DNA from 4 places in the Bacillus sp. KICET-3 genome. Region 1 is predicted to be linked to each of the others. Evidence: riboswitches for the same ligand, from Rfam matches in the RefSeq annotation. Region 1 holds a riboswitch; each other region holds the start of a gene.
The links. Region 1 has a riboswitch for S-adenosylmethionine ahead of R5H20_RS11980 (M20 metallopeptidase family protein). Riboswitches for the same ligand answer to the same signal wherever they lie in the genome.
Positions count from the first base shown of each region.

Region 2: it holds a riboswitch for S-adenosylmethionine, as region 1 does, so the genes downstream of both, R5H20_RS17815 (MetQ/NlpA family ABC transporter substrate-binding protein) here and R5H20_RS11980 (M20 metallopeptidase family protein) in region 1, are expected to answer to the same signal.
Region 3: it holds a riboswitch for S-adenosylmethionine, as region 1 does, so the genes downstream of both, R5H20_RS05140 (methionine ABC transporter ATP-binding protein) here and R5H20_RS11980 (M20 metallopeptidase family protein) in region 1, are expected to answer to the same signal.
Region 4: it holds a riboswitch for S-adenosylmethionine, as region 1 does, so the genes downstream of both, metN (methionine ABC transporter ATP-binding protein MetN) here and R5H20_RS11980 (M20 metallopeptidase family protein) in region 1, are expected to answer to the same signal.

Region 1 covers NZ_CP137345.1:2,346,462-2,354,600, forward strand. Annotated here, with positions in the region: gene R5H20_RS11950 (ATP-binding cassette domain-containing protein) at 1-302, opposite strand, end outside; gene R5H20_RS11955 (ABC transporter permease subunit) at 318-1,091, opposite strand; gene R5H20_RS11960 (aliphatic sulfonate ABC transporter substrate-binding protein) at 1,121-2,095, opposite strand; gene R5H20_RS11965 (VOC family protein) at 2,118-2,933, opposite strand; partial or broken gene R5H20_RS11970 (M20/M25/M40 family metallo-hydrolase) at 2,941-3,142, opposite strand; partial or broken gene R5H20_RS11975 (chitosanase) at 3,607-3,818, opposite strand; SAM riboswitch class I at 4,114-4,217, shown strand; gene R5H20_RS11980 (M20 metallopeptidase family protein) at 4,328-5,524, shown strand; partial or broken gene R5H20_RS11985 (UV damage repair protein UvrX) at 5,580-5,946, opposite strand; partial or broken gene R5H20_RS11990 (Tn3 family transposase) at 6,306-6,584, shown strand; gene R5H20_RS11995 (hypothetical protein) at 7,269-7,781, shown strand.
Region 2 covers NZ_CP137345.1:3,500,060-3,508,198, forward strand. Annotated here, with positions in the region: gene R5H20_RS17805 (DUF4257 domain-containing protein) at 1-323, opposite strand, end outside; gene R5H20_RS17810 (MDR family MFS transporter) at 538-1,716, opposite strand; gene R5H20_RS17815 (MetQ/NlpA family ABC transporter substrate-binding protein) at 1,845-2,666, opposite strand; SAM riboswitch class I at 2,723-2,830, opposite strand; gene R5H20_RS17820 (TetR/AcrR family transcriptional regulator) at 3,044-3,661, opposite strand; gene cyoE (heme o synthase) at 3,787-4,710, shown strand; gene R5H20_RS17830 (ABC transporter permease) at 4,836-6,167, opposite strand; gene R5H20_RS17835 (ABC transporter ATP-binding protein) at 6,157-6,855, opposite strand; gene R5H20_RS17840 (hypothetical protein) at 6,871-7,851, opposite strand; gene R5H20_RS17845 (ATP-binding cassette domain-containing protein) at 7,845-8,139, opposite strand, start outside.
Region 3 covers NZ_CP137345.1:1,029,502-1,037,640, reverse strand. Annotated here, with positions in the region: gene R5H20_RS05155 (L-cystine transporter) at 1-325, opposite strand, end outside; gene R5H20_RS05150 (MetQ/NlpA family ABC transporter substrate-binding protein) at 456-1,271, opposite strand; gene R5H20_RS05145 (methionine ABC transporter permease) at 1,290-1,940, opposite strand; gene R5H20_RS05140 (methionine ABC transporter ATP-binding protein) at 1,942-2,946, opposite strand; SAM riboswitch class I at 3,044-3,159, opposite strand; gene cspB (cold shock-like protein CspB) at 3,491-3,691, shown strand; gene R5H20_RS05130 (ABC transporter permease) at 3,798-4,739, opposite strand; gene R5H20_RS05125 (ABC transporter ATP-binding protein) at 4,720-5,655, opposite strand; gene R5H20_RS05120 (ABC transporter ATP-binding protein) at 5,686-6,387, opposite strand; gene R5H20_RS05115 (GntR family transcriptional regulator) at 6,377-6,757, opposite strand; gene R5H20_RS05110 (hypothetical protein) at 6,763-7,533, opposite strand; gene R5H20_RS05105 (hypothetical protein) at 7,664-8,008, opposite strand; gene R5H20_RS05100 (NAD(P)H-dependent oxidoreductase) at 8,021-8,139, opposite strand, start outside.
Region 4 covers NZ_CP137345.1:3,744,845-3,752,983, forward strand. Annotated here, with positions in the region: gene sufD (Fe-S cluster assembly protein SufD) at 1-774, opposite strand, end outside; gene sufC (Fe-S cluster assembly ATPase SufC) at 792-1,577, opposite strand; gene R5H20_RS19215 (cation diffusion facilitator family transporter) at 1,864-2,784, opposite strand; gene R5H20_RS19220 (YuzK family famiily protein) at 2,963-3,109, opposite strand; gene R5H20_RS19225 (carboxymuconolactone decarboxylase family protein) at 3,292-3,675, opposite strand; gene metQ (methionine ABC transporter substrate-binding lipoprotein MetQ) at 3,765-4,595, opposite strand; gene R5H20_RS19235 (methionine ABC transporter permease) at 4,609-5,277, opposite strand; gene metN (methionine ABC transporter ATP-binding protein MetN) at 5,270-6,295, opposite strand; SAM riboswitch class I at 6,402-6,508, opposite strand; gene R5H20_RS19245 (SCP2 sterol-binding domain-containing protein) at 6,710-7,057, opposite strand; gene R5H20_RS19250 (thioredoxin family protein) at 7,176-7,484, opposite strand; gene R5H20_RS19255 (toprim domain-containing protein) at 7,514-7,855, opposite strand; gene R5H20_RS19260 (YusG family protein) at 7,930-8,139, opposite strand, start outside.

The sequences.
Region 1 (8,139 bases):
CTAGAATCTTGATACATCATTGTTATATTGGCTGTCGATTGACTAGCTGGAACTTTATCAAACAGCAGCTCCCCATTCGTTAATGTTTCTAATCCGGCTACCAGTCTTAAAAGTGTACTTTTACCACTACCGCTTTTTCCGATGATTGCTATAAACTCACCTTTTTCAATTGTTAGTTGTATGTCTTTTAAAACTTCTTTGTTACCGAAAGATTTACTTACATTCTTAATATCAATTTGAATGGCATGATTATGGAGAGACTGTTTATTTTTTTTAACATCTTTTTCTTGTAAATCGCTCAAATCTTCACACCTCTCTTATCGTTGTTTGTTATAGTTTGCATTCCATTTTAAAGCTTTCTTTTCACCAATTTGAGCAATAATATCAGCTGCTTTACCGAGTAAGGCGTATATTACGATACTTAAGATAATAATATCGGTTTGCATAAATTCTCGAGCATTTGTTGCCAAATATCCTATGCCCTCTTCTGTTGGGATTGTTTCTGCAACAATTAAAGTTAACCACATGACACCAAGGGCATATCTTAAGCCTAACAAAATCGAAGGAAGTGCTCCTGGGAAAAGAATATGTTTAAATAAATTCCAACCTTTTAGATTATACATTTTCCCCATTTCGATGAAGCTCGGATCAACAGTTCGAATGCCATGATAAGTGTTAATATATACGGGAAATAAAACCCCTAATATAACAAGAAAGATTTTTGCGCTTTCATCAATACCTAACCACACAATTACAAGAGGTAATAAAGCCAAGTGAGGAATATTTCTTATCATTTGTATTGTTGTATCTGTTAAACGAAACGATAGATTGGAAAGTCCATTTAATATTCCAAGAATAAAACCAATTAATCCGCCAATTAACATACCAATCGCAGCACGTGAGAGACTGGCCAGCACATGTTGCAACAATTCACCGGAAACTGTTAAATTCCATCCGCTCATTAACACTGTTACTGGAGAAGGAAACAATGATGCCGAGACAAGCTCTAGTGAGGAGACTATCTCCCAAATGATCAATAGTATAATTGGAATAATCCAAGGTATGGACTTGTTTAACCAAGTTTGTGTCATTTGTTTCATTCCTTTTTAGCAATTTTTAATTATTGGATAGGCATATCTTTGGATACATCAAGTTTTTTAGGAATTAACCCAATTTCAAAATACTTGTCAGCTTGCTTTTGTTGAGCATCTATTATTTCTTGTGTAATTGGAGTTGCTCCATAAGTACGACGTTCAACCGCTTTGGCAATAATCTTCTCATTAATGCCTAATGCTTTGGATAACAATGCTGTAACTTCATCCTTATTTTCATTTGCCCATTGATCAGATTTATCTATCGCGTCTATTATCGTTTTAACAAGATCCGGGTGATTTTTTGAGAAATCGGGGGTAGCATAATAGAATGTACGGTTTGGATAGCCATAATCCTTATTCTCTGTAAATGTAATGGTGTCAAGTTCTGTTTCTATACCAGCAAAAAAAGGATCATAGGAAGCAAGAGCATCTACTTCTTTTGTTTCAAAAAGAGAACGGCCTTGTGCAGCATCTTCTGGATATACCCATTGAACATCATCAGCTGATAAACCAACTGATTCAAGTGCAAGAACTGTTAAGTAATGGTGGTTTCCGCCTTTTAAAACGCCTATTTTCTTGCCCTTTAATTGTTCAATGGATGTAATCCCTGAATCTTTCAAAACCATTAAACCAACACCTTCAGGATTTGGAGCATCTGCCCCAGCATAAACAAGAGGTTTACCAGATGCTTGGGCAAAAATCCCTGATCCATCAGCAGCGTGACCAAAATCAATAGACTTAGAATAGATTCCTTCTAATAATGTGCCCCCGTGTGTGAAAAGTTTCCATTCTACTTTGTAACCGTCTTTCTCTAACGCTTCTTCTAAAAATCCACTTTCCTTTAGGATATTTAATGTATTTCCTTTTTGATAACCAATTTTTATGACTTTTGTATCTTTACTATCTGAACTTGTTTTTGATGATCCGCAACCAGTGATTATAAGTAATGCTGACATTAATAGAACAAATCCTAGGACTAATTTTGATTTTTTTATAATCATTGATATACATTCCCCTTTTTACTTATTTTTTTGAAAATCTATATATAGAACCCATTACTTGAAAATCTCCTTCATGATCTGAATCTGTAAATTCAACTAAAAATGGCTTTTCTCCTCGATTTTTTAGAGTTTGTGAAACTATCCCGTCTCCAATTGGACTGTAAAATACTATATCCCCACCGTCTAGTTTTAATCGTTGACCGTTGGCGTTTAACGATTCATCAACAAATGGTTCTTCAGTTTTTAAGTTTAAATAGTTGGACCACTTTTCAATTGCACCCTTGAAATCTGGGACTGCAAATGCAACTGATGATAACGAAATGTTCCCTTTTGGATGCTCAGCGATAACAGATCGATTTATTAAATTCTGTTTACGATCATCATCTTTTTCGCCCCATTCTATAAAAAATGGTAATTCAAGCTTTTCACCGGATTTCCCAACATGTAGCAGCTCCCAACTAACAATGCTGCCATCAGGTCTTCTTCTACTGAATGGGGAAGGACCATATACTTCTAAGCCTAAACTTCGAAAACGCTCTGCCTCGGCCTCTAAATCAGTTGATCGAAGAGCTATTCTTGATAAGCCTTCCACAAAATTTTCATTTTGAAATGTCTTCCTTAAGCTGTATTTAATATCAGCAGCTGACTCTACTAATTGTGGATCATACACACCAATCAATTCTATGTAGCTTAAATCGAAATAACTAAGGGAGTTATACGTACCAAGGTATTCATGTTTGCCTCCTTCTACTGCGTATAGCCCCAATTTGTTGTATTCTTCAATCGCTTTTAATGGACTGTTTACAAAATGTACGAGATGATCAAATCGAAATCCCATAATCATTCTCCTCTCCGTCATCGCTCAATACTTTTGCTACTCCTAGTAAGCTTGATGTATTATGACCATTATGGCCACAAGCGTGCATTACCCCTTCGATTGTGGATTTATAGGACACTTTTTTCATCTTGAATCGGCAATGCATCAAAATCTGCTCGAAATGCGATAGTTTTCCCTGGCTTGACACTTTCAATGATGCCAATTACACCATTTCTTCATAACGATTTTGAAGTTCTTTTATAGAAATCAATTTCCAACTCTTCCACCAACCTATCTTTAGTGTTTATAACCATATTTAATAAACAAAAAAGGATGCAGAAATGAATGAAATAATCAATCATTTCTGCATCCTTTGGTTGACCAATCAGATGTCTCTTAATTTAGAACTTTCACAATGTTTATTAATAATTGATATTAAACCAACTAAACCCATTAATCAAGTAGGTTTAATGATTTTTTTAATTTTATAGGGGTAGCTCCAGCGATGCTATTTTACGCCAAGAATAAATGGCTGCAGTAAAAAACACTTACTTGCTCAGATCGGTTCATGCACCTTAACCCCCGCCAAAATAACATGGCGGGGGGTTATTTTAACAGGTCAGGCCATACGGGACAGCAGTGTATTCTGGCTGCAAGAGCCAAAGGGTGCAGCCGGTTTCGTTCCCCTCGCTGCCTACTTGATGGCGAAATCACCGTATTCTTTTGATTGAACATGTATCGGTCCGTTTAGATTGTAGTTGTTCGACTTGAGATAGAGCGAAACACATCCACACGGGCAACCGATTCTCTCCACACATCTCGGGTGTCGGGATCCGCCGGATTCATCAGGTCATCATAGCGTACGTCCAAGAATTTATTTAGCCATTTCTTCTCATCTAGATTGTTCTATATGCCTTATCGCTCCATCCCACGTTATATTTTTTCTCCCATCGTTTTGATGATTTCCGTCTGATCAGAAAATACTCATTTTGCATCATTATCCCAAATGGGAAACTTTGTATAATTTTCCTGAAGTATATGTTAACATACAGTAAAATCCGGTCAAGTCATTTTTAAAAATTTTCTATCAAGTACAATTATTTCTGTTGAATTTTTTAGCTACAGCAGTTTCTGAGGGCACTCTAAGTTAAAAAATAGGATTGACACCCAGAACTTTTCGGTCTATCCTTACAACTAATATTTCTTATCAAGATTGGTGGAGGGAATGGCCCTGCGAAGCCAAAGCAACAGGCTGCAAGCCGCAGTACTGTGCTAATTCCAGGTGTTTGTCACCGAAGATAAGAAGAGCGGAAGCTTAAAAAAGGCCCTCTTCTATTCGGAAGGGGTCTTTTTTAAAGGTAAAATCCGACTAATTACATTGGAAATGTCAAGATTATTACACAGGAGGCTACATGATGGAGACCATGAAGCAGACACTTGCAGAGGTACATGCAGAATTGGAAAGTGATTTCGCAGAAGTCGTCGAATGGCGGCGATATCTGCATCAGCATCCTGAATTAAGTTTTCAGGAGACGAAAACCGCCCGTTTCATCGCCGATAAGCTGCGCAGCTTCGGCTACGAAGATATCCAGACAGAAATCGGCGGGTATGGCATCGTCGCATCGCTGTCAGGGAAAGAGGCAGGACCTACGATTGCCCTCAGAGCTGATTTCGATGCCCTGCCGATAGAGGATGAGAAAGAAACACCCTATCGATCCAAAACACCTGGCGTGATGCACGCTTGCGGACATGACGGCCATACTGCTGCTTTGCTGGGGACTGCCAAAGCATTGATCAAGCATAAAGACAGCCTGAAAGGCAAAGTTGTCTTCCTGTTCCAGCCTGCTGAGGAAGTACCGCCCGGCGGTGCCAAGGCAATGATTGAAGATGGCGCACTTGACGGTGTCGATTATGTTTATGGTGCTCATCTTAACTCTGCTGCCCCTGTCGGGAAGATCGGCGTTGGTGAAGGAGTCAAAATGGCCGCAGTGGATAAATTTGCGATCACCATCCAAGGAAAAGGCGGTCATGGCGCAGCACCACAAGAGGCTGTCGATCCAATCGTCATCGGCAGTGATATCGTAAGTGCTTTGCAGAAAATTGTCAGCCGAAGAGTCAGCCCGCTGGAATCAGCAGTGGTGACTTTGGGTGTCTTCCAGTCAGGTAACGCATTCAATGTCATACCGGATACCGCCAAACTGGAAGGCACAGTCCGGACATTCAATGCCGACATCCGCAAGCAGGTCAGACAGCAAATAGAAGCCATCGTTTCTGGAATCACGAGCGGTTTCGATGCGACTTATTCTATCGATTACCTGCACGGCTATCCTGCGCTTTATAACCATCCAAAGGAAACTGCTTTTTTGCAGCGGCTATTCTCTGAACAATTCGGTGAAGAACAGTTAATAGAACTTGAAACCGGGATGGGAGCAGAGGATTTCGCTTATTACTTGCAGGAAAAACCCGGCAGCTTTTTTAAAGTCGGCTGCCGCAATGAGGATACAGCCACACACTATCCGCATCATCATCCAAAATTCGACATCGATGAGCGGGCATTGCTCATCACGGAGAAAGCATTCACGAAAATCGTATTCTCGCTATTGGGAAGCTAAAGAGGAAATGTCTTGAAGAAGAAAATTGCACTTATATTATTCGGCTTAGCGGCCACTATCGCAGCATTCTCCTTTCTATGCTTGGTGGTCCGCCGACAAGCTTTGATCGCAGACGGGCGGTTCCGGCGTTTGTATAAGAAACGGCTCGTAAAAGTGCCGATGAGCCATACCGTTCCCTTATACCGTCCATAACGTACCCGAGGATCCGCTTTTTTCTTGATTGGGGCGAAATAGATCGAGCTGGATCTGGTTATCATCCTGAATATTGGAAAGAGAAACGGAAATTTTTCGAACTGTTTTTCCTTCATAAAAGTGGTCAAATAATGTAAGGCATATGTGATAAAGATCAAGCGTGATATTTGAAGGGGCTTCAATTCCCCACCGAGCTCATCACGGCTGTATTCAATCCCGAGGCTTACAGCAGCCGTCTGTTCCTTTACTTCACCAGCCGGATGCAAAACTATAAGAGCTGGATATTTCCCGTTATCATCCATTTCATTTGGCAAATGAAGATTCCCAGACATATTCAAATTGTGCTTTTTAAATAGTACTTGTTTTTTCATATTGTTCTCCCCCATTTAATATCTTTAACTTAAGTCATCTTCCTTCGCAAACATCACTTGCCCTTTGTTAAATCGATCCTGGTAAGATTATTCCTCAATGTTAAACCATGGACCTGAAGCTTGAATGACAGTCCAAAGTTTTTCTGGAAGCTCAAGCTCGCTTACTTTTGACTTCTTAAGTGCTGTCTGAATTTCTACTTCTTTTCCATTCTGTACCTTTCTTCGGAAAACATGGGGAATTAAGAGAACGTGCTTTACAGGATCAGCTGCAGCGAGCAAGTGCATTAAGCATACTGATTAATGCCATTAGTGTTTGGAATGCCGTTTATCTATCCAAGGCTACGGATTTACTCCGAAGCAAAGGAACCTTACGGAAGGATTTATTAAAACACGTGTCTCCATTGGGTTGGGAGCATATCAACTTCCTTGGTGAATATCGCTTTGACCCAAAAGGGGCTACCACCTTAGAAACATTGCGGCCATTAAGTCAAGAATAGTAATCAGGCCGGTTACACGCTTAACGTGGTTAAAACCGGCTCTTTTTTGTATTCGGATTTCTTAACGTTGTAAATCCGCGTTTTGTTGGAGTGACCCCGTCCAGATCATCGGGAAGGCGTCCGTTTTTTCATGGCCATGTGTCGTAGGCTGCGGCGGCCGACAGCTGGAGATGAACAGAAGCCGGACACGACCGAAAGGCGGGCGGTATTCCTGTGCAGAAAAGAATAAAAAGGCAGACTCTTGGAAAAAGAGTCTGCCTTTTTATTGCATGTTAGGCGGATACTCCACCTTCAGCAACGTTAAGGGAGGTCTTATTTTTATATCATTCCTATTTTATTAACGTCCTCTTTTAAGTCACTGAAAAAATAGATTGTTTGGATCATGTTGAAAAACAATTGTGATTTTGTCCTGGCAGAAGTAAAGTGCACTATTCATTTTATTAAATAAGCCCCGATTGTTCTATATGCCTTATCACTCTACCCCATGTTATATTCTTTCTCCCCCCCGTTTTGATGATTTTCGTCTGATCAGAAAATACCCATTTCGCATCATTATTCTAAATTTGAAAATTTGTATACTTATCCCCAAGGAAAGGGGGAGATGGATCCGGAAACGATAAACAAGTTGTCTGTTGTTTGCCTATTGATTTAACACTCATTTAAAAATCTCGAGGAGGAAATGGATTGAAGAAAAAGATAATCGCGCCCATCACCGCTATGATGATCGCTTCTTCCTGTCTGCCGGTTTTTGCCCATGCTAAAGAAAAAGAGGCTGACCGCACTGTTTCATCTGCACCGAACGTTAAAGAAACAATGAGTCTTAAACAATTTAAGCCAAGCGCTGCTGCTGTTAATTTCAACGTGAATTTTGACGTCCTCGGCATAGCAAATTCAATTCGAGATGCGGTTGTGCAAAATGCGAATCGAAGCGGTTTTGTCAAAAACATGATGGAATCTACCTTTTACGCTGCGGGACAGCGTTATAATGTCATGGTATTTAATTTAAGCCAGGAATACGAAGATCACTTCAATGGAGTCAAATTCTATGGATCCGCCGTTCTGAACGGAGTGGTGTACGGCATCTGGGTGTTTGAAAGCGGAGAATTCACCAACAAAGGCGACGGCGGCTGGGATAACTGGGCTTTCAGAGGCTGGTTTAACAGAGATGGGAAACATGTCACATTTTATAAGCCGTAAAACGCCAAAGAGGTGTGCATTCTTATCAACTGCACACCTTTTCTTATTTTGTTGAAAGCAATTTTAAGGCGTTCTCTTTTCCGCTCAGAAGTCGCCGTACCGCGGACGGTCACCTAAAGGATCTTCGGCGGCTCTCCCCCGCCATCGGTGTGAAAACGCCAGGCGTTTAAGGTCCATCTATCATGGCTGGAAACTGGACCTGAACGAAAGCTGCATCGATAGAGGGCAGGCGGCCTCCAGGAATGCCCTGCCGTCGCCCAGACAGTTGAAATCCATCCGGTTCTTAGATACTCTTACTGTTTTTAACAATAGAGTTTCATTCCAATCATCTTTTAATTGAAATTCGTTTTTTAAGAAT
Region 2 (8,139 bases), 1.2 Mb from region 1:
TGTGGAGAATCATTTTGCCGTCCGGAGTTCTGTACATTTGCCTGCTGTTCTCTGACAAAGTCAAAGCTTCTTAATACAGCTTCACCGCCATAGCCTGCGATAATGGATAAAATCACGAGCTGAATTCCGGAGTCAGGTTCCGCAGATAAAACAAGCAAAATAGAGGCGACCATGCCGACAAGGATATCTTCAAAAAAGCCAAGATAGATAAATCGTTTCGTTGTTCTGGGTTTCTCAAGGCGGCCTCTTTTTTTAATGTGCCCGAGAACCCCCATAATCCCTCCAATCAAACAAGCAACCAACACTTGATGCAGCATCTTCATCACCTTCCTAAAGCCCTTAGTTTAGTCAAGCGACTTCAGGCCATCAAGCAGCCCCCCTAGACCCTTTGCGATGATTTTCGATACTACCACAGAAAATGTGTTCTGTCTCTGAAGAAAAAAAGCTTGTTTCTTCCATTATATGTGAAGAACGCAATGATAATCTTGATTCCTTCGATTCATTTTCACATAATTACATTTACCTATTTTTTCTATATCAGTCCTGGTGAACGGAGAGCTGCTTTTCTTTTCGTTCATATAAAAACGCTGTTCCAATGCTGACCAGCAATAAAACGATCAGCACGGCCAACAATACCTGCATGCTGAAGGCATCAACAAGCATTCCGCCAAACAGAGGCCCGATCATCCTGCCGCCTGTTGCCATACTGTTGACAAATCCTTGGTAAAATCCCTCTTTCCCCCGCGGAGCGAGGCGGTTGGCAATGGTCGGAACAGCCGGCCAGACAAGCATTTCCCCGAGCGTCAGCACAATCATCGCTCCAAGGAACGCCTGGAACGATTCGGCGGCGAAGAGAATGCCGTAAGCGAATATAAAGATGACAAAACCGATAACGATTTGTTTTTTTAGAGATTTGGCGAACCGTTTCACAAATAAGCCGATGACAGGCTGTCCCAACACGATGAGGGCGCCGTTTACAGTCCACAGCAGGCTGTACTTGCCGAGGGATATGCCAAGCTCCTGGGTATGTGAAGCGATTGTTGAAGACCATTGGGAATAAGCGACCCATCCGAGAAGATAGCCCGTACATACAAGCATAAGAGCTGAAAATCTTGATTTTCCGCTTCCTGCGGCAGCATGGTCTAAAACAGTTGACTGCACTGCGGGTTCTGTGCGGATGTGTCTGAAACCGAAAAACGCGATTGCGAAAAAAACGGCGTAAAGCATCGCATTGGCGAAAAAGACGTAGGCAAAGGAAAAGGATGCGACGATTCCTCCCAGCGCAGAGCCGACCGCAACTCCGGCATTTTGCGCTACATATACGGCATTAAAAGCCTTTCTTCCGCCCTCAGGCCAAACCGATCCGGCCATTGCATAACACGCCGGAAACACAACCCCTGATCCGAAGCCAGCGATTGCCAGCAGGACAATATAAGCGAACCAGTCATGAAAAAACACTAGGCCCGAAAGACTGGCAAACGTAATGACAATTCCGAGAATAACCGATTTAAACCCGCCGATTTTATCGAACAGAAAACCGCCGCACAAATTTCCGATGACATTTGCGCCGGAGTTCAGCATCAGCACAAACCCGGCTGCAGTTAAGGATTTGCCCAAATGCTGATGAATATAGATGGTGTTCAGCGGCCACAAAAAAGAAGCCCCCGTTACATTGATAAACATCCCGATGACCAGCAGCCATAGAGTACGCGGCATTGTTTGTTCCTTCTTTCTCATTTTCATTCCTTCTAGATTCTATTCGTTTTGGCCGTTTTTTTCAATTGATTGATTTTCGGTTTTGGCATAAAAAATCCCCTTTTTAGAAAAGGGGATTTCGCATTCGGTTATTCAGTCATCCATTTCGGCTTTCCAAACCCGGCAAATTCTTTGTCGATCGTTTCTTCGAAAGCCTTGGATTCGACCGCTTCTTTTAAATCTTTGGCGAATTGTTTATCCTTGTTTTTTCCGTCCACAACGACTTGGTTGCGATAGCGGTCAGGCATGTTTTCCAGCGCCAGGGCATCCTGCAATTTCATATTGGCGGAAAGTGCGAAATTGCCCGGCACGGCTGCGATGTCAAGATCCTCCACCGCCCTTGGCAAATTGGCGGATTCAAGCTGTTTAAATGTCAGCTTTTTCGGATTGTCCGTGATATCGCGTTCAGACGCCTTTAATGTATCGATGCCGTCTTTCAGTTGAATCAGCCCTTGATCCTTTAAGGTTAAAAACGCTCTGGCCGCATTGGCCGGATCATTTGGAATCGCCACTTCCGCACCCGGCTTGATGTCTTGCAGATGTTTGTACTTGGAAGAATAGAGTCCCATCGGCGCGGTCGGCACTGAAATCAGCGCCGCCAGATTTTTGTTGTTTTCTTTATTGTAAGCTTTCATAAAAACTTCATGCTGAAACAGATTGGCGTCAAGGTCGCCTTCGCTTAACGCCGTGTTCGGCTGTACATAGTCCGTAAACTCAATCGCTTCCACTTGATAGCCTTTTTTCTCGAGCTCAGGCTTGATCGCCTTTGTGACCATATCGTAGTACGGCCCTGCGGTGGCGCCGATTTTGATCGTCTTGCCTCCATTTGCCGCGCTGTTTCCGCATGCGGCCAGAAGTCCGATCATTCCCGCCAATACAAGTGAAGACCATAGCTTTGTCCATTTCTTCATTCCGTTCTCCCCCTTAACATAAAAAAAACTCTTTCAGCCCATCTGAAAGAGTTCCTCACTTATCTTTCAGAATGCGTCTGACATTCTGCTGGATTTAGCACCTTGCATATATGCAGGTTGCTGAGATTTCACAGGGCCAGTCCCTCCATCTCTCTTCATAAGCTACCTATTTGATTTTTGAATTCCTTTTATTTTACGTATGAATATTAAGATTTGCAAGAAGTTTTTTGCTTTTTCTCTTCAGCTTTTGCTTGTTGCTTTTCAACGTCACAGCGCTGTAAGGATTAAAAGCATACTCCGAAAAGTGATTGAATAGCTTATCTCTTTTAAAAAACCGCTCAAATTCCGGCATCTTATGTAAGGTTTTTTTCGTTTTTTTAATTCTCTTCCTTAATATGGGGCAGTAACATATTCCGCAATGATTTCCCATATAAATTTAGAGGCATAAGATCTTGATTTATATAATAGAATATCGCCATGCCATTTTCTAACGAAAGAATGGTCCATGCTATTTCGTCCGTTGATAGATCAGATTCGTAATTCTCACTTAACATCAATTCATTAATAGCTTTTGATATTTGTTTTACAGATTCAGTTATCATGCCGGACCATTTATGACGCACAGATTCTTCACGCATCGCATAAAGAAGAAATTCCATATTAAGCATGCTCAATGTTCGATTTTTCTGAGCGACTGAAAGGAAATATTTATCTATTGTTTCGATAAAATGTGAAAGCGATTGATGTTGCTTAATTACGTTGCGAATATTGTCCACATGCGCTTCCATTTGTTGTTCCAAAATGGTAAGAAATAGCTCTTCTTTGGAATGAAAATGAGCATAGAACGCACCCTTGCTAAATCCAGCATGTTCTGCAATTTTGTCAACAGTGGCTCCGTAAAAGCCCATTTGGGCAAAGATTTCTACCGCTGCTTCTAAAAGCAGCTTCCGTGTTTCTTTTTTTCGCTCCTCTTGGGTTAATCTTCTTCTGACCATTTGTCTTCCTCCTTTTTCACTTGACAAGCATACCACGCAGAATTAATATACCATATAGTATTTAAATTCCAACCAGTATAAAAACTGCAATTGAATGACGATCAAAAAGGGGAAGAGGGGGCGCAATGCAGACAGAAAAAAACCTTACACAGAAAAGGGCTTTATCAACCATTTTGGCTCAAACTATTAAATCAGGGATTATTAAGTCAAATTTGATCCCGATGTTTGCCGGACTAACTTTGTCATTATATACATACAAAATCGGCCCTGTTGAGAAACTTTCGGAAATAACCTTTGCTCTAATTGGCTCAATATTAGTAATGGGAGCGGCAGGCGCTTTTAATAACTTATATGACCGGGATATCGACTGTATCATGGAGAGAACCAAAAAAAGACCTACTGTAACAGGAGAAATAAAACCTAAAACAGTATTATGGCTCGGGATCTCCATGGCAGCAACCGGAATGTCATGTCTTTTATTAACAACTCCTCTTGCAGCATTTCTAGGGTTTTTAGGTTTATTTTTTTATATTGTCCCATATACGATGTGGAGCAAGAGAAGAACAATCTATAATACAGAAGTGGGAAGCATCTCTGGAGCAATGCCGCTTTTAATTGGTTGGTCGGCTATTCATCCAGACATTACACATCCTGCTGTTCTCGGTTTATTTATGATTGCGGTTATTTGGCAAATGCCGCATTTTTATTCAATCGCCATTCGTAAACACGATGAATATAAAGCTGCTAAGGTTCCAATGCTTCCCGTTGTCAAAGGCGTTAAAAGGACATATATACAAACCAATATTTATTTAATTGTTTTAACCGCAACAAGTTTTCTTCTCGGGCCATTAAGCCATGGTCTTATGTTATCAGCACTTCTTTTAAATGTTCTGTGGATTATTTTAAGCATTTTTGGTTACAAAAAGATGGAATCGGAGAAATGGGCAAAATTAATGTTTATTTATTCCCTGTTTCATATGACTGTCTTCTTTTCAACGGTAATTGCCTATTCTCTAACGGGCATTTTTTTGGAAGAAATTGATTTATAATGGTAAAAGGCTGCAACAATTTCTTCCCCATTCATCAAAACGCCAATACCCGTGTTTACAAAAAATGAATTTATATAGTCAGTTTTTTAAAAAAATAAAAAGCCGGCAATCCGCCGGCTTTCAAACTACAGCTCTCTTCTTAATGCTGTCAGCACGTTCGTTCTCGTCGCTTTGACGGCCGGATTCAAGCCTGACAGAATCGCTACTCCCATACTGATAACGCTCGCGATGATGACAAGGCTCACCGGAATATAGGAGAACGTGATGCTGAACTCCTGTGCGGTTCCTTCCCCTTGGGAAACGGATGACAAAATAACCGGGAGAATCTTGTTCACCAAAAAGCTGACGCCGTATGAAATGATGATGCCGACTACAGATCCGATAAAGCCGATATAGGCGCTTTCCATTAAAAACATTTTGCGGATGACGTTCGGGCTTGCGCCGATCGCTTTCATGATTCCGATCTCCTGGGTCCGCTCCGTGACGGCCATTGTCATCGTGTTGAAAATGCCGATCGCAGAAATCAATATGGCAATCACCCCGACGAAAATCAGTCCGATTTTAAAAGCCGTAAAAAACAGATTGATGCTGTCAAGTCTTTTGGTCACTGAATCGACGTAGAAGCCTTTGTCTTCCAAATCTTTCGTAAGCTGATCGACATGTTCAAAGTTGTCCGCATAGACTGTCAGTTCTTTTTCTATATCACCGCTGTCTTTATCCGCTTTCAGAAAATCGGTAATCCCTTTTTGCATGTCATTGCTGACATAGACGCTGGAATCCCTCACCCAATCATAAGAAGGTTTTTCCATTACCCCGACAATCTTAAAGTCATACGTTTTTTCCTTACCTTTTTCTCCTGTCTTTTCATCTAACTTTGCAATCTTTAATTCTATCGTCTTACCGAGAATGTCTTTTTCATATCCTTTAGGTTGTTTTACATCATCTGGATTGTTTTCTTGCTGCTTCTCAAAGTCTTTCGCTTCTTTTTTCGTCCACAGCTGATTGCCAAAATGATAGCCGACGACGATTTCATTCGGCGATTTCGCCACGCGGCCGCGGTCCAATTTAATGTTTGCTTTCTGCTCTGCAGCCATATCAGTAAGTGTAATATAACCAATTTGCCCATTGGTCCGATTGCCAAACTTGGCTTCTACAGGCACCATCACTTTTGTACGTTCGATAACGGCTGCTACATCGCCGCGTTTCTCAAATTCTTGTAAGTCTTTCTTCTGAACAGGCTTGTCGCCTTGCCCATCCTTGCCCATGACATCGATTTTCGTGACAATCTGCTCTCTCATCAGCTGATCGGTCATCGACTTTTGCAGCCCGAAGCCGACGGAGGCGAGCACGATTAAAAACGCGCAGGCTACTGTAGTGGCAAGTATCGTCATAAACACCCGAAGGCGGTTTTTCTTCATATTTCTTCTAATAAATTTCAACTGGTCCTTAAACTTCAACAGTCTCTTCCCCTTTCTCCAAAACGCCGTCAAATAAATGGAATTTCGTATCTGCGATGGACGCCACCTCATCATCGTGGGTGATGATGATAAACGTGATGCCTCTTTCTCTGTTGAGCTGCTTGATGAATTCAAGGATTTCCTGCTCTGTTTCAGAGTCAAGACTTCCTGTCGGCTCGTCCGCCAAAATGATCGACGGGTTTAAAATCAGCGCCCGCGCGATGCTGACCCGCTGCTGCTGTCCGCCGGAAAGCTCGTTCGGAAAATGGCCGGCGTGGTTTTCAAGACCGACCCTGTGCAGCATTTCTGTGACTTTTTGTTTCCGCTCTGACGGATGGACGCCTTTTAATGTCAGGGGCAGCTCAATATTTTCAAATGTCGTCAAGCTCGGAATCAGCTGAAAGCTTTGAAAGATAAAGCCGAAATTCTCAAGCCGGAATTTCGCCCACTCCTTTTCGCTGAATCCCGTCACATCCGTACCGCCGATAACGATCTTTCCTTTCGTCGGCGCGATATAGCCGGAAATCAAATTTAACAGCGTCGATTTCCCCGAGCCGCTCCGCCCGACGATGCAGGCGATTTCCCCTTTCTCGACGGTAAGTGAGACATCCTTCAATACCTTGATTTCATTTTCCCTCCCCTTTTTTCCGATTTTGAATGAATGGTGAATATGTTGAATGTCGATCATGTTCTCTCTCCTTTACTAATGCTTCATTTTTTTATAAATGGCAAAATAGCTGATGAAAAAGCCGATTACCGCGCCCAGAATCATGCCGAGCACATATCCTATCATTGACTCGCTGGCGCCGTATCCAAAATATCCAAATGAGAGAATACTGGCGATAATGACAAATATGTGAATCGGCCGATCAAGCTGTTTCCATAAGAAAAAGCTGCCGCTTCGCTCGCTCGGATGTTTCACAAAGCTGATATATCCGATAACATAAAACAAAATGCCCATAGCAGCCGGAATCAGCAAAATATATTTTGAATCCGTGACCCACACCGGATTGACATAAATAATCGGAATCATATACTGAAAAATTTGAGAATCAATAATTGGCAATTGATCCCAAAACAGCTCCCTTCCTATAATGACTCTGAGATTTAGAGCAGGTATAACCACAATTAAAAAAGGCAAAATCGTAACCGTAAAAGATGTTAAAAGCTGCGCAAACAGATTGCCTGTCAGCGCTCCTGCGGCCATGACAAGAGAATACGCCATCAAACTGATGATCATTGAACCAATCATAAAGTGGTCGAAAAACTCGACGCTGCCGGGCTTGAGAAGGATGATCAACAGTTTTGACAACAGGTAGCCAAGCAGCTGGGCGCCTACTAAAACCGTTCCGCCCATCCAAAATTTCGTATGAAACACCTGGCCTCTGGAATACGGCAAGCTTAATGTAAAATCCAGCAGCCCTCTGCTTCGCTCAAGCCCCAGCTGGGCTACGGCCAAAAAAACGCCGGGCGCCCAGAAAAACTGAAGCGAGCCGCCAGATTGATAATTCAGATAAAATTGGCAATCTCTAGGATTCCAATTGTCATTATTCAAACATCCCTGATAGGAAAAGTATTCACTTATAATTGAAAGAGGAGTGCTTAAAAACAAAAGAAAAAAAATCGCCAGTAACAAAGCTTGATGCTGTTTCCATTCTTTATAAATCAGCCCGCGGTCTACCATCTTCGCTTCCCTCCAAACTTCGCGATGAATACTTCCTCAAGGCTGACAGGAAGCTCGTTCCATACCTTGGGAGACAAACTTTTAAGAAACTGCCTGCTGACATCGTCTTGTTTCGGAATCAGCACGGTGTAAAACACGCCTGAATGATCTAAAACAGGTATTTCTCTCTCCCTGATTTTCAAATTGACATCTTCTTCAAACACCATTTGAATTTTCATAAAGTCTTCTTTCAGATCGTCAAGATCCATGACATTCGACAATGTATTGTCTTCGAGAAAACCGATCCGG
Region 3 (8,139 bases), 1.3 Mb from region 1:
TGATAAGGCCGCTGATTTTCCCGATGTTATTTGTCAATTTAAGTTTTGTAAAAGCCCCTAAAATCGAGATGAAAACAAGCGGCATAACAACCATCTGCAAAAACTTGACATAGCCGCTGCCGGCAATGTTGTACCAATCTGATGTCTGAGTCAGCGTTTCTGAAGACGAACCATATATAAAATGCAAAGCAAACCCAAAGACAATTCCGAGCCCCAGAGCGGTAAACACTCTCTTGGAAAACGAAACATGTTTTTTTTGCATCATATAAAGGAGCGCCATCAGGCCAAGCATGACGAGAATATTTATAATAACGAAAAATGCCATAATAACAAAAGCACCCCCAGAATTTTTTTACATTAGAAAACTATAGTATAATAAAGCTTATTGGTCAAGTAGGAATTAACGATATTCACCATTCTTTACAATCGTATGATCGGAGCACGGCGAAAAGTTGTTATTCCCCGATTTCTTTAAGCGGAACAAACGTTGGAAGCTGAGCTCCTTTGAATTCTTTTTTGATAAATTCGGCAGTATCGTCAGACTGATACAATTTGACAATCTTTTGTAAATCTTCGCTGTTCCGGTCTTCTGTTCTGGCGGCGATGATATTGATGTACGGCGTAGCTGTTTCGTCTTCAAGCTCAATCGAATCTTTGACCGGATTCAGCCCGGCATCGACCGCGATTCCGTTATTGATGACAGAGGCAGCAACATCGGGAAGCGCCCGCGGCGTCTGTTCTGCGGCTACTGTCGTGATCTCAAGCTTCTTGGGATTTTTCTTGATCGCATCAAGCGTACCATTGCCGTCAAAGCCGTCTTTCAATTGCAGCAAACCGGCCTGCTGCAGGAGAAGAAGCGCTCTTCCCATGTTTGTCGCTTCACTCGGAACTGCGATTTTTGCGCCGTCTGGAATGTCCTTAACCGATTTGTAATGATCCGAATAAATGCCCATCGGCGCGATGATTGTCGTCCCGACCGGTGATAAATCAAGATTGCGCTCTTTTTTAAATGAATTGAAATAGGATATCGTCTGAAAGGCGTTTGCGTCAATGTCTCCGCTTGCCAAGGCCATATTCGGCTGAACATAGTCCGAATATTTGACGATTTCAATTTTCAAGCCTTCCTTTTCGGCTTTTTTCTTCACATAATCCCATACCCTTGTATCCGTCCCGCTGACACCGATTTTAATGGTTCCGCTTTCCGAATTTGAGCATCCGGCAAACACACTTATAATGAAAAGAAAAATCGTAATAAAAGCAAATTTTTTCATAGCTGCATACCTCTCTTTTTATCGTCTTCTTAATTTTTTGGACAGCACATTCCCTGATGACTGCAATCCTTGAACAACAATGACAAGTATCGCCACCGTCACGATCATCGTCATGGTATCAAATCTCTGGTAGCCGTATGTAATCGCCAAATCCCCAAGCCCGCCGGCGCCTATTGCTCCTGCCATCGCTGAAGCCCCGACCAAGCCTACAGTCGCAACTGTAAAGCTTAACACTAAAGAACCAAGTGCTTCCGGAATCAAAAACCGGAAAATGATCTGCCGCGGCGTCGCTCCCATTGCTTCGGCAGCTTCAATCACCCCCGGCTCCACTTCAAGCAGCGAATTTTCGACAAGCCTTGCGATATACGGTCCGGCATAAAACGTAAGCGGAACAACCGCCGCCCATGTCCCGATCGAAGTTCCCACAATCAGCCGCGTAATCGGAATCAAAGCGACCATTAAGATGATAAACGGAACAGATCGGAAAATATTGATGATGACATTAATCACCGTAAAAACCGCTGTATTTTCGAGGAGATGCCCCTTTCTTGTCACAACGAGGAGAATCCCGAGCGGAATACCGATAATGCTTGAAAACAGAAGCGAGAAAATCGTCATTTGAATCGTTTCGACCAGCGCGTCGATGATTTGGCCATATGTAACAAGCATGTCAATTAACCTCCTTGACTCGAATGTTTTCTGTTGCGACGAAATCGAGCGCCCGCCTGATTTCACCGTCCTCCCCCTGCAGTTCGACCGTCATGCTTCCAAAAGGAATTCCCTGCAGCTCCGTTATCGTTCCGTGTAGAATATTAACATCAACATCGAAACGCTTTGATACTTGGGAAAGCAACGGCCTTTCTGATGATTCCCCGACAAATTGAAATTGATAGAGATGCTTTTTATTTAATTTTTGGATCGACTCGGGAATCTCATGATCAATGGCCGAACGGATAAAATTTTTGGCCGTTTCCGTTTTCGGAGCGGAAAAAACGTCAAATACGCTGCCTGATTCAATGATTTTTCCTTTTTCAATCACCGCGACTTTGTCGCAAATTTCCCTTGCGACATTCATTTCATGGGTGATTAACAGAATCGTGATGTTGTATTGTTCATTGACGCGCTTTAACAGCTTGAGAATGTCGCTCGTCGTTTGCGGATCAAGCGCAGAGGTCGCTTCATCACAAAGCAGAACCTCCGGATTTGTCGCTAGTGCCCGTGCGATGCCGACCCGCTGTTTCTGCCCTCCTGAAAGCTGATCCGGATAGGCGCCGGCTTTGTCCTCGAGACCGACAAACCGAAGCAGCTCTGTCACCTTTTGTTTGATTTCGGCTTTCGGCGTTTTCACGAGCGCCAGCGGCGCTGCCACATTCGCAAAAATCGTTTTCGAATTTAAAAGATTAAAATGCTGAAAAACCATTCCGATTTTCCGTTTCACAGAACGTATTTCGCTTTTCGACAAGGACGTTAAATCCTGACCGCCTACCAAAACCTTTCCCGCCGTCGGTTTTTCCAGAAAATTAACGCAGCGGATCAGCGTGCTTTTGCCCGCTCCGCTAAATCCGATCACACCGTATATGTCTCCTTTATTAACATGAAGGTCTATGCCATTCAGCGCCCGGATTTTCTCTCCGCCTCTGTCATAGACCTTTTCAACTCCCTGAAATGTAATCATGGTCATCCCTCCGCTGTTTTTGAATAACAAAAAAGGCTTCCTCTTTTGAAAATAAGAAGAAGCCTTTAGACTCAGGTAAAATAGAGTGCATCCGCTCTTCTTATCTTCCAAGCCTAATATCGGCTTGTTGGAGTTGGCACAGTATTCTGTTTCGCACAGAACCCGCTGCCGAGGCTTCATAGGGCCAATTCCCTCCGCCTCTCTGAATAAGAAGTATGTTGTGTATGAAGTTTTACCTAACTTTACAGCTTCTTTGAGGTGTTGTCAATTGAATATTTAAAAATTTCAGGAAGATAGCACAGCCCGAATCAAAACTTTTACCGGTATGAACGCCTGCTGTTTTAAGAAAAATCTGCCGCCGCATATTTTTTCAAAAAAATTGCGTTTAACAGTTGTAATTTCGCTTAAACACTGGTAAAGTAAAGGTAATTATTTTTGTTCGAACTATCTTTAAGAAGAAAGTTTTGTAAGAGTTTTCGTCTTGGAAGTTTGTTTTAGAGCAAGAATAGTGAATTTAAGCGTTATCGCTTTAGGAGGAAATTTCATGCTAGAAGGTAAAGTAAAATGGTTCAACTCTGAAAAAGGTTTCGGATTCATCGAAGTTGAAGGACAAGACGATGTATTCGTTCATTTCTCTGCTATTCAAGGCGAAGGCTTCAAAACTTTGGAAGAAGGCCAATCTGTATCTTTCGAAATCGTTGAAGGAAACCGCGGACCGCAAGCTGCTAACGTAACAAAAGCGTAAGCTGTGAACCGCTGATCTTCATACGGGACTGCTGACTGAATGTCAGCAGTCTTTTATTTTAAAAAAGCCTCATGCCCGGAAAACAGGCGTGAGGCTTTTTTGCGGCTTATGAAGCGATGTCTCTCTTTGTGAATACACCGAAGGCGAGCACTTGAAAAACGATAAAATAGACAGCCAGCACCGCGATCGAGAATCCCAGCGTCATTCCTGAAACAAGCGGAACTCCGTCAAAGTATTGGGTGAGATCTGTGTTGGCAAATAAGATGTATTTCACCCAGTCAAATTTTACTGCGAGAAGATTTGTTACCGTACCGCCCACAGCTAAAAGGAAAATCGAAATGCCTACAGCAAGTGAACTGTTTCTGAAAACCGCTGAAATCATAAAGGCCATGGTCGACATCATCAAGAGCGAGATTGAATTCAGCAAATAGCTGCCGGCCAGGTGCAATAAAAGACTTTTTTCTTGAACGCTTCCGTTGGCATACACCAAGTGTACCTGGCTGCCATCACCCGCTCCGAACAAAGCAAGACCTGTAATGCCCGCGCTTGCAAACAATATGAAAAGCAAAGCCAATGCAAACAGCAGGACTGTTACATATTTTGCGAGCAGAATTTTAAAGCGGCTGATCGGCCGGATGACAAGCAGCTTCACCGTTCCCCAGCTGAATTCATTCGCAACGATTCCCGCCGCCACCGTAATCACAAACAGTCCGGCGAAGGAGATCACATCACTGGCATCGCTGATGAACGACAGTGCCGAATACTTTCCATCTTCCGGCAAATCATGCTTGATTCGATACTCATTAATCGCGGTCGATCTTTCGTAGCTTTTTTCAAGAGCCGGATTGCTGACTCCTTTAAGCTGTTCCTTCATATCCGCATTTTCCTGCGCCAGTTCCTTTTTCCAGTCTGCGTTTTGATCTGTCTCTCCGATCGTCTTTGTCAGAATGCCCAATCCGATCACAGATAGCAGCAATATCCCGATCATGAAGTATGTTCCTTTTCGGTTGAAAATCTTGATCCATTCATTAACGATGAGATTGAACATGCTGAGCCTCCCCCTTATCTGCGGTGATTTCCAGGAATCTGTCTTCCAATGATTTGTTAACGGCTTTTACTTCATATAAGCGGGCCCCGCTGTCGGTTAAATGTTTAATAAAATCAGGCACATCGTCTTTCCGGAGGCTGAGCTCAATGCCGTTTTCCGCTTTTTCAATTTTCATATCCCCGAAAGCCGCGGCCTGCCGTATCAGGGATTCAGTATCGTCAGCTTGAATATAATAGCGTTTTTCCTCATCGGCGGCAGGGACATGTACTTGCTGAATGTCGCGCAGTTTGCCGTTTTGAATGATCCCGATTCTGTCGCACATCAGCTCCATTTCTGAAAGCAGGTGGCTTGAAACGATGACCGCCATACCTTTTTCCCTTGCCAGCTTCCGCAAATAATCACGAATCTCCCGAATACCGGCCGGATCAAGACCGTTTGTGGGCTCATCAAGGATCAAGAGCTTCGGATCGTGCAGAAGGCTTTGGGCGAGACCGAGCCTTTGCCTCATACCTAAAGAGTATGTTTTGACCTTATCGTGGATTCTGTTCTTCAGTCCGACTAACTCGACGATTTCGTCAATTTTCTTTTTTGTCACGCCTTTTGTCATGCGCGCGTATTGCTGAAGGTTTTGATATCCCGTTAAAAATTTATACAGTTCAGGATTTTCAACGATCGCTCCGAGATGGCCGGCAGCCTGTTCAAAATGGTCTTTTACGCTTACTCCGCACACGGCGATCTCCCCGGCGGAGATGCTCATATGGCCGACAATCATCCTGATCGTTGTCGTTTTGCCGGCGCCGTTCGGCCCTAAAAAGCCGAAGATCTCCCCGGCGCGCACGTCAAAACTCAATCCATCGATAATTTTCTTTCCTCTGATTGTTTTTGAGACGTTTTTTAATTGCAGCAGTGTTTCCACACACTTCTCCTCCCGCCATTTGAAGATGAATTATGATTTTTCTTCGATAAACTGTTTAAGCCATTGTAAAAGCGACAATCCGGATTCTTCACGAAGTTCTTCGACATCCTTTTTTTCCTCAATCCGTCCGTTGAAGACGACGATCACCTCATCCAAAATCTGTTCGATTTCCTGAATCTCGTGCGTGGCAATGATAACCGTCTGCTTTTCAAGCTCCAGGTATGTGAGAAGGCTCTTTACAATCGATTCCCTGACCATTGGATCAAGGCCTGAAAGGGGTTCGTCAAGGAGCAGAACCGGTGCATCACGCGCTAATGTCAGCGCCAGCTTCAGCCTGCCCCTGTTTCCTTTGGAAAGCTTTCCGATTATTTTATCCTCATCGATTTTCATTTCTTGTAGAAGGTAAAAAGCCTTATCCCGCTGAAAATCGGCAAACTGGCTTCCATAAAAATCGATCATATCCTTTACACGGAAAGGATCATAAAACATATCGAGCTCTGTTAAATAGGCGATGCTTCCCGTCAAGTTCCGCGCCGCCGGCTTGCCATCGATCAACACCGTTCCCGAATCCGGAAAAGAGAGGCCTGTGATCAGCTTTAAGATTGTTGATTTGCCGCTGCCGTTCGGTCCGGCCAATCCATATATTTTGCCGGGAGACAAAGACAGATCGGCGCCTTTGAGTGCATAGCCTGTGCCGTACTTTTTCGTGACGTTTTTCAGCTCAATGTTCATTTGGATCTCCTTTCTGCAAATAACGGTCGAGTTCGGACAGCATATCCTGTTTAGACAAACCGAGCTCTTCCATGCTTTGCACAAATTGTCCGATGACCTCAGCCCGCATCTCCCGCTTCAACTCATCGATCACTTCCGTATTTTCCACAACAAACGTTCCCTGTCCCCTCCTGGTCTCCACGACTCCCATCCTTTCCATTTCATTGTAGGTCCTTTGAATCGTATTCGGATTTACTTGCGTCTGCACAGCCAGTTCCCGGACGGAAGGCAGTTTTTCTCCCGGCTTAATCTCTTCGCGGACCATTTTTTTTAAAAGCTGTTCGGCAATTTGCTTATAGATCGGCTTTGAAGCGGAAAAATCATTCGCCATCACATTTACACCTCAACTCTTCTATCAAGTATTTTGCCGGAGAAATAGAAGAGACAGAAGCCTAACACTGCGTAATACAGCAGGAGAACACCCGGAAGATCAATTTTGGAAAATGAAACGGTCCATCCCGAATCTTGATAGTAGTGAAATTTGAAATTCATTTTTAAGGAAAGGCTCCAAAACTTCTGTGCAGACTCGAACAGTCCGCTCTTGATGAACAGCCCCTCCAGCAATCCATAGGCATTGTAGATGAATAAAGGAATAAGCCAGCGGATTTTTTTGATAGCGGGATATTTTCTGAGAGCTTCATATATCGTCCATAAAAACATCACCCATATGGCAAAAAACACTGATTCTAAAAAAGCCGCGATGTTGACAAGAAACAAATCTGAAACAGAAAACATACTGTCAGCTACAGGTCTCAGAAAGCCTCTCACAATCAAGCCGAACATAAACAGAATCACCTGGGAAGCCAATTGATAAACGGCGGCTGCCGCAAGCTTTGACAGCAGCAAAACCGCACCCTTGTTCGGATTGTAGAGCCATAGCTGCGTTTTTCCTTCTAAACGGAGCTGGCTGATGATCATGAGAGGGCAAAACAGAGAATGAAACAACAAGATGGTGACAAAAGCCCCGAACAGCGCCATTGGTTCGCCTGTATAATGAGCAAACGCAAAGCTTGCAAAGATCGCCAAAAGCATACAAAACATCCATGTCACAGACCAAAATCTTGAGATGAGCAAATCTTTTTTAAATAAACCGCTGAAAGATTTCAAACGATACCCTCCCCTATATCTCTGTACCAGTGTACTACATCAATAGTACACTGGTACAGAAGAAAATACAATCAATGTGTAAAAAAATCCATAAAAAAAGCAAACCCGCTGATATTCAGCGAATCTGCTTTTAATCCTGCTTACGCTTTTGCATGGATTTTAATGCATTTCTATAGTCCATGTCATCCATCTGCGTTTTTTCAGGCTGATGCTGTTCTTTAGGCTGATGAAGCTTTTGCAGCGTCTTCCGGTATGTCTGATCATCCATGACATACCGGTCATCTTCAGAAGCGCGCTCAAGCGTCTCTTTCACGGGTTCTTCAGGCTGCGGCGCCTCGAGGACATCCCCAGCCCTGGCGGACTCCGCCTCATGCTGTTCAGGCTCGTCTTTACCCGGAGATGCAGATCGCACATTAAACACGATAAGACCGATAATGACGATGATTGCAGCTATAATGGTCAAAATAATGGTCATATCAACCACTCCTTACTGCCCGTTGACAAAACGGTCTGTCACCTGTGTGACACGTCTGCCCAAAGCCCGTCCCAGTTCAAGACCTTCCTCGGAAATCAATTCATCGCTGTCAACCGGACAGGTAATGCCCA
Region 4 (8,139 bases), 1.4 Mb from region 1:
TTTGCTGTCGCGTCCAAGGGCTGCTCCGCGGCGGCTTACATATGCCGTAACCCCTGCGGACAGATTGTCTACCGCCCCGTATTGAACGCGTGCGTTCGCACCGGTGATCACTTCTGACACGATGTTAAACACCGCTTTTTTAGGGTTCACCGTGCTGATGTAGTTTTCCACATATGTCACTGAGCTGTTGTCTTCAGCGACAATGAGCACATGGTTGAAAAGCGCGGTATCATTGCTTTCATGAACATAAACCGCCTGAACGGGAGCTTCAAGCTCAACGTTTTTCGGAACATAAAGGAATGCTCCCCCGTTCAAAAGCGCCGCATGCAATGCTGTTAATTTATGCTCGTCGGGCTTAACGCCGTCTTTCATGAAATACTTTTTGACAAGGTCGCTGTGTTCGCGGGCAGCGGTATGAATATCTGTAAAGATGACGCCTTTATCCTTGAGTTCTTTGGAAAGTGACAGATATGCAGGCGTCTGGTCTCTTTGGATGTAAAGCGTCTTGTTTTCGTTTTCCAGATCGATCAGCGATTTCACTTCATCTGAAAGATCATCCAAGGAATCAAGCGGTTTATTTTCTACAGTATGCTTATCAAATTGCGTAAAATTCCAATTTGTAATTTTTGTTTTATCAGGTTTTGGCAGCGGCAGGTCTGCTGCTTTTTCAAGCGCTTCTAAGCGCAGGTCCTGCAGCCAAGCCGGTTCCTGATGCTTCTCAGAGAAGCTTTTGACATATTCCCGGTCTACAGATAGTTTTGTTTCCAGTGTCATGATTATCCCCCTAACGCTTACGCTTCTTGACCGACAGTTTCGTCTTCGATTCCCAGCTCATGCTTAATCCAGTCATATCCTTCAGCTTCCAGGCGCTGTGCAAGCTCAGGCCCTCCTGATTTTACGACGCGGCCCTGCATCATGACGTGCACCTTGTCTGGCGTGATGTAGTTCAATAGGCGCTGATAGTGTGTGATGATCAGGCAGCCGAAGTTCTCGCCGCGCATTTTGTTGATGCCTTTTGAAACGACTTTAAGAGCGTCAATGTCCAAACCGGAATCAATCTCGTCAAGAATGGCGATCTTAGGTTCAATCATCATCAGCTGAAGAATTTCGTTGCGTTTTTTCTCCCCGCCTGAAAATCCTTCGTTCAGATAGCGCTGCGCCATGTCAGGGTCCATTTCAAGAAATTCCATGTTTTCATCCATCTTGCGGATAAATTTCATCAATGAAATTTCATCGCCTTCTTCTCTGCGTGAATTGATGGCAGAACGGAGAAAGTCAGCGTTCGTAACACCGCTGATTTCGCTCGGATATTGCATTGCCAAAAACAGGCCTGCACGAGCGCGCTCGTCCACTTCCATCTCAAGCACGTCTTCCCCGTCCAGCAGGATGCTGCCCTTTGTCACTTCATATTTCGGATGTCCCATGATCGCTGCAGATAAAGTCGATTTACCTGTACCGTTCGGTCCCATGACAGCGTGGAATTCCCCGCCTTTTATTTCAAGGTTTACACCTTTTAAAATCTCTTTCCCTTCAATCTCAACGTGAAGATCCTTGATTGTTAATGTCGAAGCAGCCATGAAATATACCTCCAATATAGATAATCATTATTCTCAATTTATTCTCATTCTAATTTTATAACAAATGAAAATTGAATACAACAAAAGTCTTTTTGATCTTTTCATGTACATGTTTTCAAGTGTAACAAAAATTGCTTTTTTCTTAAAGAGATTAAGGAAAGAAACTTTCTCTCATACAGATCCATCCAAAACATAAGTTTATTGACATCTATTACAAAAGAAAAGCCAAGGCCAATATGTGAACGGAGATCGATATGTTTCCATCAAGCATGTCCCCGGTTCGTTCTCAATTGCAAGGATGATAATGGGAATGACCTTCCCCTTCAATCTGAACTGTCACATGTTCCAGTCTGAATTCTTTCCTTAGATATTCTGATACTTGTTGCAGAATTCTATCCCTGTCACCATCCTCGCTGACAACCACATGGCAGCTTAAAGACGGAAAATCGGATGTGATCGACCAAATATGAAGATCATGAATATCTTTCACAGACGGAATTGAAAGAATCCCTTTTTTGAGTGTATCGGTGTCGATATGCTCCGGCTTTCCTTCCATTAATATATGAACCGATTCTTTTGTGACTCGAAAGCCGCTTACAAGTACGAGAAGAGCCGCGATGATGCTGGCAATCGGGTCGGCGATGTTCCAATTGAAGATCATCATCAAAAGGCCGGCGATGATCGCACCAACGGATCCGAGCAGATCTCCAAGCACATGCAGGAATGCGCTTCTCAAGTTTAAATTCCCGCTCATGTCCCCTTTCATCAAAATCCAGGCAGCCGCAATATTGACGGCCAGTCCGACAACGGCGATTCCCAGCATGCCGGCGCTTGCAACTTCAGGAGGGCTGAAAAAGCGATGATACGCTTCCCAAAAAATATAAATCGAGATCGCGAGCAATGTGATGCCGTTGATAAAAGCAGCCAATATCTCAAAACGCTTGTACCCATATGTTTTGCTGGTGTTTGCCTCCTTTCCTCCAAACGCAAGGGCAGCGAGGCTTAATCCAAGGGCAGCCGCATCACTGAGCATATGTCCGGCATCGGACAAAAGAGCGAGGCTGTTGGTCATCATTCCGCCGATGAATTCGATCACCATAAAGGCGAAAATCAGGCCGAAGCTGATGAACAATGCTTTTCTGTTGGCGTTGTGGCCATGATGATGGCTGTGCTTTCCATGACTGTGATGATTGTGTGAATGACTCATCATAAACTCCTCCTTTTCAACCCGGGAAGCTTCATTTTAATTATATATGATCATATGTTCATATATTGATTTTATCTCTTTCTATTTAGACGGTCAACCGTTTTCTTCAATCATTTTGCTTCAGGAAGCATGTTTTGGGAAGGAATGAGAAAGGACGGAATGATATCCGTCCCCCCCTTTAACCTGTCATCATCAGATCCAAGACGATTTCCTTGCTTTTTTTGTATTGCTCTTCACGCTTTTTCTCCACTTCAAGACGAACAGCATGGCTTCTCGTGTATTCGCCGTAGCCGATGCCGTGCGACCTGTGCATCGCTTTTTCCATTTCCGCCGTGAATTCAAGGTCAAGCTGGTCTCTGCTTGAACAAATAATGAATCATCCTTTCAGACTTTCCTACATGATACTCATCATATGCACAATATGGCAAAGTTGAATGTGCTGTCTATATACCCGGATATCTCTGAAAAGGCGGAGATTCACCAGCGAAGCCCCGGGGTGTCTGGGCATCAGTGCTTCATTTGCTTGAATTCTTCCATCGCCTGCAAAACGAGTGTCACCGACTGACTCATCGCCGCTCCTCCGCCAAATGCGGCGGTGACGCCGACAGCTTCCAGAATTTCTTCCTCTGTCGCTCCTCCGTCAAGGCACCCCTTGACATGGTAGATGATGCAATATTCATCCTGTGAGCTGATGCTGATGCCGAGAGCGATCAGCTGCTTTTCTTTTTCACTGAGTGCTCCTTTTTTAAAACATTCTTGTGTAAACTCATTGTATTTGGCGGCAATCCCGGGCATTTTTTCTGAAAAGATGCCGATTCCCGCTTTATACTCATGCAATGCCGATTCGATGATGCCTTCTGATTCCTGCTGGTTCACGTGCGCTTCCTCCATTTGTGTTAGATTTTTTCTTTATTATGGACAACTTTTTGCAAAATACGCGCCAAAAAAACCCCGGTTTTAAACAAACCGGGGTTTCATTTTTATTCTGTTACAGGAAGAACTGATCCTTCATATTTTTTGTCAATGAATTCTTTGATTTTATCTGAGTGCAATACTTCCATCAGCGCTTTGATTTTGGCAGAGTCTTCATCACCTTTGCGAACAGCGATAATGTTCGCGTAAGGATTGTCTTTAGGAGACTCAAGCTCGATGGAGTCCGTTTTCGGGTTCAGCTTGTTTTGGATCGCATAGTTCACATTGATGAACACGGCGTCAGCTTCATTGGCTTCATAAGCTTTTGCTGTCATTTCCGGCGTGATATTGTTTTCGATTTTCAGGTTTTTCTTGTTTTCCGTGATGTCTTTCACCGTCGCGTTGACTTTTTCTATACCGGATTTTAATTTGATCAGACCGGCATTTTCAAGCATTGTCAGCATGCGGCCCTGCTCAGCGGCGTTGTTGCTCATGATAATCTTCGCTCCCTCAGGAAGCTCTTTCAACGATTTATACTTTTTGGAGTAGATGCCGAATGGCTCAAGGTGAACCGCACCGACATTCGCAAGTTTGTAATCTTTGTTTTCTTTCATTTCCTGTTCAAGATACGGAACGTGCTGGAAGTAGTTTGCGTCAAGATCTTTGGACGCGAGCGCCTTGTTGATCAGCTTGTAGTCGGTAAATTTCTTGATTTGCAGGTCATAGCCTTTTTCCTTCAAAAGCGGTTTTGCCTGTTCAAGAATTTCCGCATGAGGTGTCGGCGTCGCTCCGACAGTGATGACTTTGCTGTCCTGATCGCCTTGGCTGCTTGAAGATCCGCAGGCGGCCAAAATGCCGGCAAAAATAATGAACAAAGCAGTTAATAAACCTTTTTTCATTTGGATAGCCTCCCTAACGTTTGTCTAATTTGTTTGTTATGAAATCTCCAATAAATTGGATGATAAATACGATGGCTAAAATAAAGATGGTTGCAATTACAATAATATCGGTGTTATTCATTTGAAACCCGTCGACATATGCAAGGTTGCCTAGTCCTCCGGAACCGATCGCGCCTGCCATAGCTGTTGAACCGATAAGCGCGATCGCCGTGACCGTGATGCCTGAAATAAGAGCGGGCATTGATTCCGGCAGAAGAACTTTGAAAATGATTGTCGACGTTTTCGCCCCCATTGATTTCGCCGCTTCGATCACGCCTTTATCGACTTCCCGCAAAGCGATTTCCACTAGCCGGGCATAAAACGGAGCTGAGGCGACAATCAATGCCGGCAAAGCTGCGTTCGGCCCCAAAATGGTTCCCATTATTATTTTTGTAAAGCTGAGCAAAATGATAATTAATATAATAAACGGGATGGACCGGAATACATTGACGACCGCTGCAATCACGGCGTTTACCGCCTTGTTTTGCCATATATTTCCCTTGGATGTTAAGTACAGCAGCAAACCGAGAATAATCCCGATGATAAACGCAAACAAAAGCGATATCCCTGTCATATAAACCGTTTCGTATGTCGCATTCCACAGGTTCTCCATATTCACATTAGGAAACCATTTTTCAAACATTTGTGATCACCTCTGCTTCTACCTGACGGCTCTTGATGAACTCGACCACTCTGCTGACTTCGCCCGCATCCCCGTCCACATGAATGAATAGGGAGCCGTATGCGCCGTCTTGAGTCTGCGAAATTTTCCCTTGAAGAATATTGACTTCAACATCAAATTTCCGGATGATCTGGGTGATAAGCGGCGATTCGGCGGCTTCGCCGACAAATGTAAGCTGAATCGTCTGACCGGTTTTCGTTTCCTCAAGGAAGTGTTTCAAGGTTTCCTTTGTCTCTTCCGGTTCTGTCACCTGCTGGACAAAGCGTTTTGTCATGTCTTCCTTCGGCTTCCTGAACACGTTCAGTACATCGCCTTCTTCAACAACCCTTCCGTTCTCCATGACCGCCACTCTGTGGCAGATTTTCCTGATGACGTGCATTTCATGGGTGATCATGACGATCGTCAGCCCCAATCTTTCGTTGATATCAGACAGAAGACCCAGGATCGAGTCAGTCGTCTGCGGATCAAGCGCAGATGTCGCTTCATCACAAAGGAGTACTTTCGGATTGTTGGCGAGCGCTCTTGCAATGCCCACACGCTGCTTCTGGCCTCCGCTCAGCTGGGAAGGATAAGCATTTTCCTTTCCTTCAAGACCGACGAGCTTAATCAGTTCATCAACCCGTTTTAAGCGTTTTTCTTTTTTCACGCCGGCAATTTCCAGCGGAAACGCGATATTGTCGCGGACCGTTCTCGACCATAAAAGGTTGAAATGCTGAAAGATCATGCTGATTTCCTGCCGCGCTTCCCTCAGCTTCTTCCCTTTAATTTGGCTGATCGTTCTGCCCGCTACCTCAACGGTTCCGGATGTCGGCTTTTCCAGTCCGTTCAAGAGGCGGATCAAGGAGCTTTTTCCGGCTCCGCTATATCCAATAATTCCGAAGATTTCACCTTTTTTGATTGCAAGGGTGACATCTTGGACAGCATTGACATCTCCATGCTTTGACCGATAAACCTTTGAAACATGCTGAAGATTTATCAAAGTCATCACCTGCTTTCTTGCTCTATTCTTCGAGGTCCAATCATATTGATGAAAAAAAGCCTTTCTGCACACATGAGCAGAAAGGCTTTTGAAAAGCTCGGCCTTTCTCTCATCTTTCAAAGCATACGCTTCGCGTGAATTGGCACCATTTCAACGACTGTTGATGGTTGCCGGGTTTCATAGGGCACTTCCCTCCACCTCTCTTGATAAGAGAATCATATATTTTATTTTTGATAATGATGATCGGAATTCTTCAAGTAGGATATCATGTGGAAAAATAGTTGTCAACTATTTTTCGTGAGACAAATGTCCTACCAGCTTCTGTATCTAAAAAACCAAAAAGAGGCGGGCTCCGCCAGCCCGCCGTCCAGATCATACGGAGTGAAATATGTCAATTTTTCAACATCTGAATGTTTATGAATGAAGGTCGCTGTTTTTGAAGAACCCGTCTGTCAGCCATAAAATCGCTTCAAGCTTCAATAAAGCCCTGAAAGAGCCTTTGACTTTGACACTGCCGCGCTGAACGAGCTGCTGTAATGAAATGTCCCCGTGAAGAAGGTCAATAATCTCGCTTTGCTCTCCAAAAAAAGTCAAATGAGCTTTTTCAACAGGCGAAGATTTTTCCATTTCCCCCTGCTCATTAATCATTAATGTGAAAGCTTCTTTTTCTCCTTGAAAGGTGATCAGCAAAGCTGTTGTGGATAATAGAGGTTTTAAAAAAGGAGCCCGATCCTCTCTTTCTACCAATCCTATTTTCTCCAACTGTATAACCTCCCGTCAATTGGTCATACATACAGATTCTCTGTATACAGCGGGAGTCCTTTATGATTTGCTCGACAAGTTTGAAGGTTATTTCCCGAGAAATATGTCAAAAACGCCCTTAATCAACAGCATTTTGTTTAATCGTATCATATAAGTAAGAAACAGAATGAAAAGCGTATTCTTTTTTGACGATGCGGCCATTTTTGTAAACAATAAAGCATGGCACGCTTTCAATTTGATTCTCTTTGGCGAATGTCGGGGAATAATTGAGATTATTTTTATAGAAAGGGACATCCGGAAGCATTTCATCAACGACTTCCAGCATTCTGCCTGCTAGCTGGCAGGTTCCGCAGAATGGAGTATATAAATACAAAAGACATGTTTGCCGGCCAAGCTGTTTTAGATCTCGTTCCTCAAATTCCTGCATAAGTTGAACCGCACCTCAATACTTTCTTATCATAAAAATTTTGCGTTTACCCGGATATCGGCCCGGAAAAGGATCTCTGCTACGTGATGATAAGGTGCAGCAGCGACTTCCTTGTAAACCTTGTCAATGTATAAATGGGACGCTTCTGGCAATTCCCTTTTCAGCTGCCTGCGCAGCTTTTCGCCGGAATCATCGGCATCAACCAAAATATAGACGTCTTGATCATACAGAGTTTCGGCAAACTCATCGAGTTTGGATAGACTGATCGTTCCATTTGTGCAGATGATGTCAAGGGGCTCTTCGATGACATGCTTTACTTTCAGCTTATCGGATTTCCCTTCAACGATTATTACTTTTCCATTTATTGGCACTTAGATCACCTTTTGAGAGAAAAATAGATTCATTTCAAAAAAAAGGCAGTGAACACTTTCACCGCCTGAGCCGATTAACACCAGCCTTGATGATCATCACAATCCACATATTTTGCGTCCGGTTTCTTTACAGTATCAGCCATTTTGTAAAATTTTTGATTCTGGAATGAGTATCCGGACTTTAAATCGTATTGATCCATGCCGGTCATGCGGCCGATCGGTTCATTCTCATGATACAGCTGCATGCCGCCATTTTCAAAACGGCCTTGAACATGTTCTGTTAT